DNA from 2 places in the Arthrobacter sp. 10T44 genome. Region 2 is predicted to be linked to the other one. Evidence: predicted binding sites of a transcription regulator. Region 2 holds the regulator's gene; the other holds the start of a gene.
What was found. Region 2 encodes LexA, which represses DNA repair genes until DNA is damaged. Its sites were predicted from a motif close to TCGAACANNTGTTCGA; they were not measured.
Positions count from the first base shown of each region.

Region 1 (4,415 bases), on a different contig from region 2:
CACCTGGTCCATCCACTCCTTCAGCACACCGGGAACGGAGTACCAGTGCCACGGGAACTGCAGGACGATGGTGTCATGCCCGCGCAGGAGTTCCTGCTCCCGGGCGGCGTCCACGCGCCGGTCCGGGTACGCGGAGGCGAGTTCCCTGACGGTCACGCCGTCGAGGTCCCTGATGGCGGCGGCGAGCTGCGCGGTGATCCGGGACGCCGCCAGGTCAGGGTGGGCGACGACGACGAGCGTGCGGTGTGCGGTCATGGAAGGTTTGTGCTTCTTTCAGAATCGGGTTCGAGGCCTACCAGCGCGCTGCTGAGCCGCCAGAGGAGGTCGGCATCGGCCTGGTTGTAACTGCGTTTTGATGATTTCTTGGCTGTGCTGTTGGCAAAGTACTGGCCCGTGACATTGTCAAGCTCGGGCGCCGAGGCGAGGTGTATGGAGGTCCGGGCGCCTTGCTCCGGAGTCTTCATCCAGCGCTGGATCAGCGGCGTCAGGAACGCCTGCACCCGGCCCGGATCTTCCGCGCCGAACGCTGTCGCCACCACCCCGGGGTGCAGCGCGTTTGCCGTCACCCTGGTGCCGGCGAGCCGGGCGGCAAGGCCGTAGGTGAACAGGACATTCGCAAGTTTCGATTGGTTGTACGCGCTCTGGCCCGAGTAGGAGTGTTCGCCCTGCAGATCCGCGATGTCCATGCGGCCCATGGCCTGGGCCCCTGAGGAGACTGTCACGACCCGTGCCGGCCCGCTCTCCTGCAACCGCTCCAGGAGCAGGTTGGTGAGCAGGAAAGGCGCGAGGTGGTTGAGCGCGAAGGTGTGTTCGAGTCCGTCAACGGTGGTGCGGCGGCTGTTCCAGAATCCGCCCACATTGTTGACCAGGACATCGAGGCGGTCCAGGGCCTGCAGCACCTCGCCGGCCAGGCGGCGGACCTCCTGCTGGGACGACAAATCTGCGATGAACACCTCGACGGGGGCCGACGCTACCGTGCGGATCTCCTCCGCTGCCCGCGCCGCCCGGTCAGCGTCGCGTCCCGTGATGGCCACCCGGGCGCCCCGGGCCGCCAGACCCAGCGCTGTGGCCTTCCCGATTCCGCCGGTGCCACCGGTGATCAGGACCGTCTTGCCTGCCATGGATCGCATTCGGGGCTCGCTCTCGCTGCTCGTTCGCCGGTCCACGCTTCCGCCTGCGGACCTAGACAGGGCTGTCTATGCCGAACGAAGCTACCAGACAGAATTGTCTGTGCACAAGCCGGGGCCGTCGACGGCCGGAGCTGCCGCGCCGCGGGCCAGCCGCGGGCGTAAGCTCGTGCCATGGCGAGATATTTCGATGTGCACCCCGACAACCCGCAGCCGCGATCCATCACGCAGGTGGTGGAGATGGTCAAGTCCGGCGGCCTGATCGCCTACCCGACCGACTCCTGCTACGCCCTCGGCGCACAGCTGGGAAACCGGGACGCGCTGGACAGGATCCGCGCCATCCGGCACCTGGACGACAAGCACCACTTCACTCTGGTCTGCAAGGACTTTGCCCAGCTCGGCCAGTTTGTCCAGATCGACAACGACGTGTTCCGCAGCATCAAGGCCGTGACGCCGGGCAGCTACACCTTCATCCTGCCCGCTACCAAGGAAGTGCCGAAGCGGCTGCTGCACCCCAAGAAAAAGACGGTCGGTGTGCGCATTCCGGACAACAAGGTGGTCCAGGCGCTGCTGGCCGAACTCGGCGAGCCATTGCTCTCCAGCACGCTGCTGCTCCCGGACGAGGAAGAGCCGCTGACCCAGGGCTGGGAAATCAAGGAGAGGCTGGACCATGTGGTGGACGCCGTCATTGACTCCGGGGACTGCGGAGCCGAGCCGACGACGGTCATTGATTTCTCCAGCGGCGTCGCCGAGGTCGTCCGCCACGGCATGGGCGATCCGTCGAGGTTCGAATAACGCCGGGAACAGCGACCGCCGGCTTGGCCCGGCGGGTACTTGCCGCGACGCCCCCTGCCCCCTAGTGTTCGGATCATGGCCGCGCCCGGGGGAAACGCACGTTATCGACAAAGCATGACGCCGACGCTGCTGTCCGTGGCGTGTCTCGTCATTGGGGCGGTGACGGCGGGCTGCGGTTCGGCTCCGCCGGCGGAGCCCGCCGGCGAGCCAGCACTGACCAAGCTGCCGGCAGCCTCGGCCGCGGCCGGGACGGGAGCCGGACTGTCGCCGGGCATGACCCTGGCGCCGGCGCCGCCCGTTCCGCCAGCCCCCGCCGGGCACGGTGCAGATGAATGCCTGCCGCAGCGTGCCGGGGTCGCCGCGGCCAACGGGCCCCTTGAGTGCCAGTACTTCACTTCGGGCTCGATGATGCCGGCCTCTGTGCCCCGGGGTCCGGGACTGACTTCCGGCGACTACGCCGTAAGGTTCAGCAGCGTGGGTGGCCACGCACTGATGACAGTGCGGATCCGCTGCGCTTCGTACGTGGTCAGGGTCGGCATTGCCGGCGAAACAATCACACCGGACCCGCGGGCACTGGAAAGCTTTGTGGGCACGTGCAACTTCCCGTGGGACCAGGAACAAGCACGGATGAAGCGCTACCTTCAGGCTCCGCTTCAGTTTGCGCGCCGGGAAAGTGGCATTGTGCTGCACAACCCGGAATGGGGAGTCACTCTGTTCAGCACCCCGTACGAGGCCGCCTGATCCCCCAGACCCCTCCTCCCGGGCCCGGGCCCGTGCCCGCACGTCCGGCCGAAACCTTCAGCAGGGTCGGTCAAATGTCAGCCCCCGGGGCTACACTTTAATTCGAACATATATTCGAAAAAGGGTGTGTTGTGGGCGTAATCATCGGGCCCCGCGTGATAGATGCGGGCACTTCCCTGCTGTCGGTCCTGGTCTCGCCGGTGGCGGTCGCCGCCGGCTATCCGTCGCCGGCGCAGGACTACTTTGACGGCAGGATCGACCTCAACGAGCACCTGATCAAGGACATCACCAGCACCTACGTCGTGCGGGTGTCAGGGGACTCGATGGAGGGCGCCGGCATCAGCGACGGGGACGAGTTGATCGTCAACCGGGCGCTCGAGCCGCGCGACGGGTGCGTCGTCGTCGCCGTCCTCGACGGCGAACTCACCGTCAAGCGCCTCCGCGTCACCCCGTCAGGCGTGGTCCTGCAGGCGGACAACCCGCGCTACCCCGACATCCGGGTCCCCGCCCTCTCCGACCTGGTCATCTGGGGCGTCGCCACCCGGTGCCTGCCCCATGTCTGAGACCAATGTCTGAGCCCCATGCCTGAGGCCCGGCCCGGCGGCAGTATTGCCCTCGTGGATGTGAACTGCTTCTATGCCAGCGCCGAACGCGCGTTTGATCCCTCACTGGAAGGCAAACCGGTGGTCGTGCTGTCCAACAACGATGGTTGCGCCGTCACCCGTTCGCCCGAGGCAAAGGCCCTCGGCATCCCGCTCGGGGAACCGTGGTTCAAACTCGCCCCGCGGGCCAAGGAGTGGGGGCTCGTGGCCAAGTCCAGCAATTACGAGCTCTATGGCGACATCAGCGCGCGGGTGATGGAACTCCTGGGCCGGTATTCGGCCTGGCTGGAGGTCTACAGCATTGACGAGGCCTTCCTGGGCGTGCGCGGAAACCCGGAGGAACTGCTGCTGCTGGGGCAGGCCATGAAGACGGCGGTCCGGCGGAACGTCGGTGTTCCGGTGTGCGTCGGCATTGCCGGGACCAAGACCCTGGCGAAACTGGCCAACAAGTGGGCCAAACACAACCCGGCGTTCGACGGCGTCTGCCACTGGGATTCCGTTCCCGCCGACCGGCAGGAACGTCTCATGGCCGGCCTGTCCGTGATCGAGCTCTGGGGCGTTTCCACGCGCCTGACCAAACGGCTGAACGCGCTGGGGATCCATACCGTGCTTGACCTTGCCAGGGCGGACCCGGTCCGGATCAGGGACCGTTTCTCGGTGGTGCTCATGCGCACGGTCCTGGAACTGCGGGGGACGCCCTGCATCCCGCTCGAAGAGGAACGCATCGGCCGCGACCAGCTGATCTTCAGCAGGTCGTTCGCGACGCCGATCAGCACACCGGCCGGAATGCGCCAGGTCCTCGGGATCTACGCGCAACAGGCCAGCGCCCGGCTCGCCCGGCACGGCCTGCAGGCCAAAGTCCTGACTGCTTTTGCCGCCACATCCCACTACAACCCCCGGGACAGTTCGCACCCCTCGGTGTGCGTTTCGCTGCCGATGCCCACCGCGGACCCGGTGCTGCTGGCCAGGGCTGCCTACGCCCTGCTCCCCCGGATCGACGACGGCGTCAAGTATGCGCGGGCCGGCATCATGGTGACCGACCTGCGCCCGACAGCCAACCAGGCCCCGCTGGCCGTGTTCGAGAACCCGCATGAGGAGCGCGGCATCGGCACGCTGCTGGAGGAGGTCAGCCGGAAGTACGGCCGGGGCT
Region 1 covers NZ_JBFTGT010000006.1:82,205-86,619, reverse strand. Annotated here, with positions in the region: gene AC1DBL_RS11785 (NAD(P)H-dependent oxidoreductase) at 1-255, opposite strand, end outside; gene AC1DBL_RS11780 (SDR family NAD(P)-dependent oxidoreductase) at 252-1,121, opposite strand; gene AC1DBL_RS11775 (L-threonylcarbamoyladenylate synthase) at 1,302-1,922, shown strand; gene AC1DBL_RS11770 (hypothetical protein) at 2,037-2,663, shown strand; gene AC1DBL_RS11765 (LexA family protein) at 2,795-3,226, shown strand; gene AC1DBL_RS11760 (Y-family DNA polymerase) at 3,245-4,415, shown strand, end outside.
Region 1: a site for LexA is predicted at 2,766-2,781, ahead of AC1DBL_RS11765 (LexA family protein). Genes of this name have one in related genera too.

Region 2 (4,415 bases):
TTACCAACCACGCCATGCTGGCCGTCAGCGCCTTCGAGGGCCTGGCCGTGCTGCCCGAATACGACGTCGTGGTGGTGGACGAGGCGCACGAACTGCAGGACCGGGTCACGGGCGCCGTGTCCGGCCAGCTCTCCGTGGCCATGGTCCACGCCGCCGCCTCCGGCGCCCGCAAGCACACCGGGATCACGGTGGATGCGCTCAACAACGCCGCGTCCAACCTTGAACTCGCCATCGAGGGCGTTCCCAGCGGCCTGATGCCGAACGGACTGAACAGCGAACAGCTCGACTGCGTGGACCAGCTGCGCGACGCCTGCCGCGCCGCGCTCTCCGACTCAAAGGGGGACAGCGCCAACACGGCCGACGGCGGCCGGCAGCTTGCGCGGTCCCGGCTGATGGTGATCCTGGAACTGTGCGAACGGCTCCTGGCCGCCAAGGAGAACCGCGAAGTGGTCTGGTTCTCCCGCAACAGCAGCTTCGACCCGCAACAGGGCTACTCGCAGCCCGATGACTCCGCGCCGGCCCTGATCAACATCGCCCCGCTCAGCGTCGCCGGTCGGCTCCGCGAGGGACTGTTCGCCGACCATACAGTCGTCCTGACATCGGCAACCCTGGCGATCGGTTCGGCTTTCGAGCCGGCGGCCGGAGGGCTCGGCCTAGTGGGCCCGGGCGCACCCAGCTGGACGGGCGTCGACGTCGGTTCGCCCTTCGAATATCCGAAGCAAGGCATCCTCTACGTTGCCAAGCACCTGCCCAAGCCCGGCCGGGGAACATCCCCGGAAGCCCTCGATGAGCTCGAGAAGCTGATCCGTGCCTCCGGCGGCGGCGCCCTGTGTCTCTTCTCTTCCCGGCGCGCCGCCGAGGAGGCGGCCGAAGCGATGCGTCCCCGGCTGGGCCTGAGCATTCTCTGCCAAGGCGAGTCGACCATGACCGCGCTCGTGAAGCAGTTCGCCGACGAGCCCGACACCTGTCTCTTTGGCACCATGTCGCTCTGGCAGGGCGTCGACGTGCCCGGGAACTCCTGCCGCCTGGTAGTGATCGACAGGATCCCGTTCCCGCGGCCAGACGATCCATTGATGACCGCCCGCTCCCGGGCTGTGGCCCAGTCCGGCGGCAACGGCTTCATGAGCGTCTCGGCGACCCACGCGGCCATCCGCCTCGCCCAGGGCGCCGGCCGGCTGATCCGTTCGACGTCGGACAAGGGCGTGGTGGCGGTCCTCGATTCCAGGCTGTCCACCGAACGGTACGGAGCGTTCCTGCGGGCCGCCCTGCCCCCCTTCTGGCCCACTACCGACACCTCGGTGGCCTTGGCCGCCCTGGAACGCCTCGCCAAGGAGAGCCCCGCCAAGCAGCCCGCCACGTAACCGGTGAAGCGGCCCGCCACGCAGGCTGCCGCCGGCCGTGGCCGGGCCGGGGGTATGTGGGCCGGCGCTTGCGTTCCCGCCCGCTTTTTCCGCGCCCGGGACCGGCACTGCCGGGTCACCGCGGCACCGCGCGGGCGGGCGCGCCGTCAGTGTGCCAAGAACCGGGCGGGAGCGCAGAAGGCCCCGTCCGGAACTGCGGACGGGGCCTTCGAGCTGCCGGGAGATGGGCCGGCCGGAGAGTGGTGTGGCAGGGGCGCTACAGGGAGCGCAGCACCGAGACGACCTTGCCCATAATGACGGCATGGTCGCCGAGGATCGGCTCGTACTGGGTGTTCTGCGGGAGCAGCCAGGTGTGGCCGTCCCGCTGGCGGAACGTCTTGACCGTTGCCTCGTCATCGAGCAGGGCGGCCACGATATCCCCATTGACGGCATCGTTCTGACGTCGGACGACGACCCAGTCGCCGTCGCAGATTGCGGCGTCGATCATCGAATCGCCTGCCACCCGGAGCATAAACAGTTCGCCGTGGCCCACCAGTTGGCGCGGCAGGGGCATCACGTCCTCCACCACCTGGTCGGCCAGGATCGGCCCGCCGGCGGCGATACGGCCCACGAACGGCACCATGGCCGTGTCCGTGGCGCTGGCAAGCTCCGAGACGGCGAGGCCGCCGACAGCCCGCAGGCCGCTGGACTTCTCCACGCCGGAAATCCTGGTCGTGCCTTCATCCAGTGTCAGCGGCATGAGGACTTCCATGGCGCGCGGCCGCTTGGGGTCGCGCCGCAGGTAGCCGAGCTTTTCCAGTTGCGAGAGCTGGTGGGTGACGCTGGAGAGGCTGGCGAGCCCGACCGTGTCGCCGATCTCGCGCATCGAGGGCGGGTAACCGTTGTCCGTCACGGAACGCTGGATGGTCTCCAGGATCTTTTTCTGCCGGACGGTCAGGCTTTTCGGCGCCCGGCCGGTTTGGGGGCTGCGCTGGGAAGCCCTCCCGCCGGCGGCTTGTGCTGCCATGTTCGCCATGCCTTTCCATTCCGCCCGGCCGCTGTGGCTACCGGGACCTGCCGAGCTGAAAATGTCAGACCCCGCTGATCAACTGATGTTCATCAACACAAGTGGTTGTCCTGTGATTCAAAAGTAGGCCAGCCAACAAGGTTTTTCAAACATTTGTTCTAGCGAGTCTCGACAATGTTCGTTCATAAGTGCTAAAACAGGAACAGCAAAGTTCGAATATGTGTTCGAAGCTTCACCCGTAGTCCGGTCCGCTGGTTTCGGTTCTGTGTTCGAAGTTTCGGGTTCGATGGTTCGCATTCAAGGTTTTGCGTTTGAAGGTTAGGCCGGTTGGCGGCAGGTACGAGGAGTACGCCGGGCGGCACAGGTATTTCCAGTGGCACAGATAGGTCCAGGAGGGCTCAGCTCATGTCAGCAGTAAGCGCTATTTCCGGTTCGCTGGTTTCCATCCCCATGGAGGCCGCACCCGCGGCACCAGCCCGGCAGGCTCGGCTGCGGCTGACCCGCCGCGGCCGGTTCGTCTTCTTCGGGCTGCCGCTGGTTCTGTTGGCCGTCCTCGTCCTGTCACTGTCCGGCTTCCTGAATGCTCCGGCCAAGGCCGCCGATTCGGCCGCGGAGCTCTCGCTCACCCCGACGGTCACCGTCACGGTCCAGCCGGGGGAGTCCCTCTGGGCCATCGCCGGTGCCGTCGCCCCGGAGCGCGACCCCCGTGACGTGGTCGCCGACATCGTTCAGCTCAACAACCTCGGAGCCGCCCGCGTCCTCCCCGGCCAGCAGCTCTACGTACCCTCGAAGTAAGCCCTACCCGGGCGAGTGGCGCGCCGGGCCATCGGTGCCGCCGGGCGGCCCTTCGCGGTCACAGTTTCGGGGCGGGGCCGGGTCTCACTTAAACTGGGCAAGTGACTGACCAGCTAGAGCGCCTCAACCGACTGCCCCTCCGGACCAATCTGCGGGGACTGCGCCCCTACGGTGCGCCCCAACTGGATGTCCCCATCCTGCTGAACGTCAACGAAAACACCCACGGAGTCCCGGCGGACGTCCGCGCCGCCATCGCCGCAGCCGTGACGGAGGCCGCTGCGGGACTGAACCGCTACCCGGACCGCGAGTTCACCGAACTGCGGGAAGCCCTCGCCGAGTATCTCGGCCACGGACTGGATGCCACGAACATCTGGGCAGCAAATGGTTCGAACGAAGTACTGCAGCAAATCCTCCAAGCCTTCGGTGGCCCGGGACGGACCGCGCTCGGCTTCCCTCCCACTTACTCGATGTACCCGCTGCTCGCCGCTGGCACAGACACCGAATACATCGTCGGTGTACGCGCCGAGGACTACGGGCTGAGCGCCGACTCGGCGGCCCGCCAGGTCCGGGAGCTGAAGCCCAATGTCGTCTTCCTCTGTTCGCCGAACAACCCCACCGGCACAGGCCTGGGGCTTGACGTGGTCGAGGCGGTCTACGAGGCCGGAGAAGCAAGCCAGACCATCGTCATCGTCGACGAGGCCTACCACGAGTTCGCCCACGACGGGACGCCCAGCGCCCTGGCGTTGCTGCCCGGCCGGGAGCGGCTGATCGTCTCACGCACCATGAGCAAGGCCTTCGCCCTGGCCGGCGCCCGGCTCGGCTACATGGCGGCGGCGCCGGAGGTGACGGATGCCCTGCGGCTGGTCCGGCTGCCGTATCACCTCTCCGCCATCACCCAGGCGACGGCGCTGGCCGCCCTGCACCACCGCGTCGCGCTGATGGCCGACGTCGAGGACATCAAGCGCCAGCGGGACCGGATCGTGACGGAGTTGACCCGGATGGGCCTCAAGCCGGCCGCTTCGGATTCGAACTACGTTTTCTTCGGCGGCCTCGAGAACCCGCACGAGACCTGGCAGGGTCTGCTCGACGCCGGCGTCCTCATCCGCGACGTCGGCATTCCCGGCCACCTCCGCGTGACCGCCGGAACTGAGACGGAAACCACAGCGTTTCTGGAAGCCCTGGAACGGATCCTGACCGGCCACGAAGTACAGTCCGCCTAGACTTAAGCCAGGACCCACGCACACCGCCCCGTT
Region 2 covers NZ_JBFTGT010000012.1:48,890-53,304, reverse strand. Annotated here, with positions in the region: gene AC1DBL_RS16035 (ATP-dependent DNA helicase) at 1-1,361, shown strand, start outside; gene lexA (transcriptional repressor LexA) at 1,618-2,367, opposite strand; gene AC1DBL_RS16025 (LysM peptidoglycan-binding domain-containing protein) at 2,818-3,162, shown strand; gene AC1DBL_RS16020 (histidinol-phosphate transaminase) at 3,264-4,382, shown strand.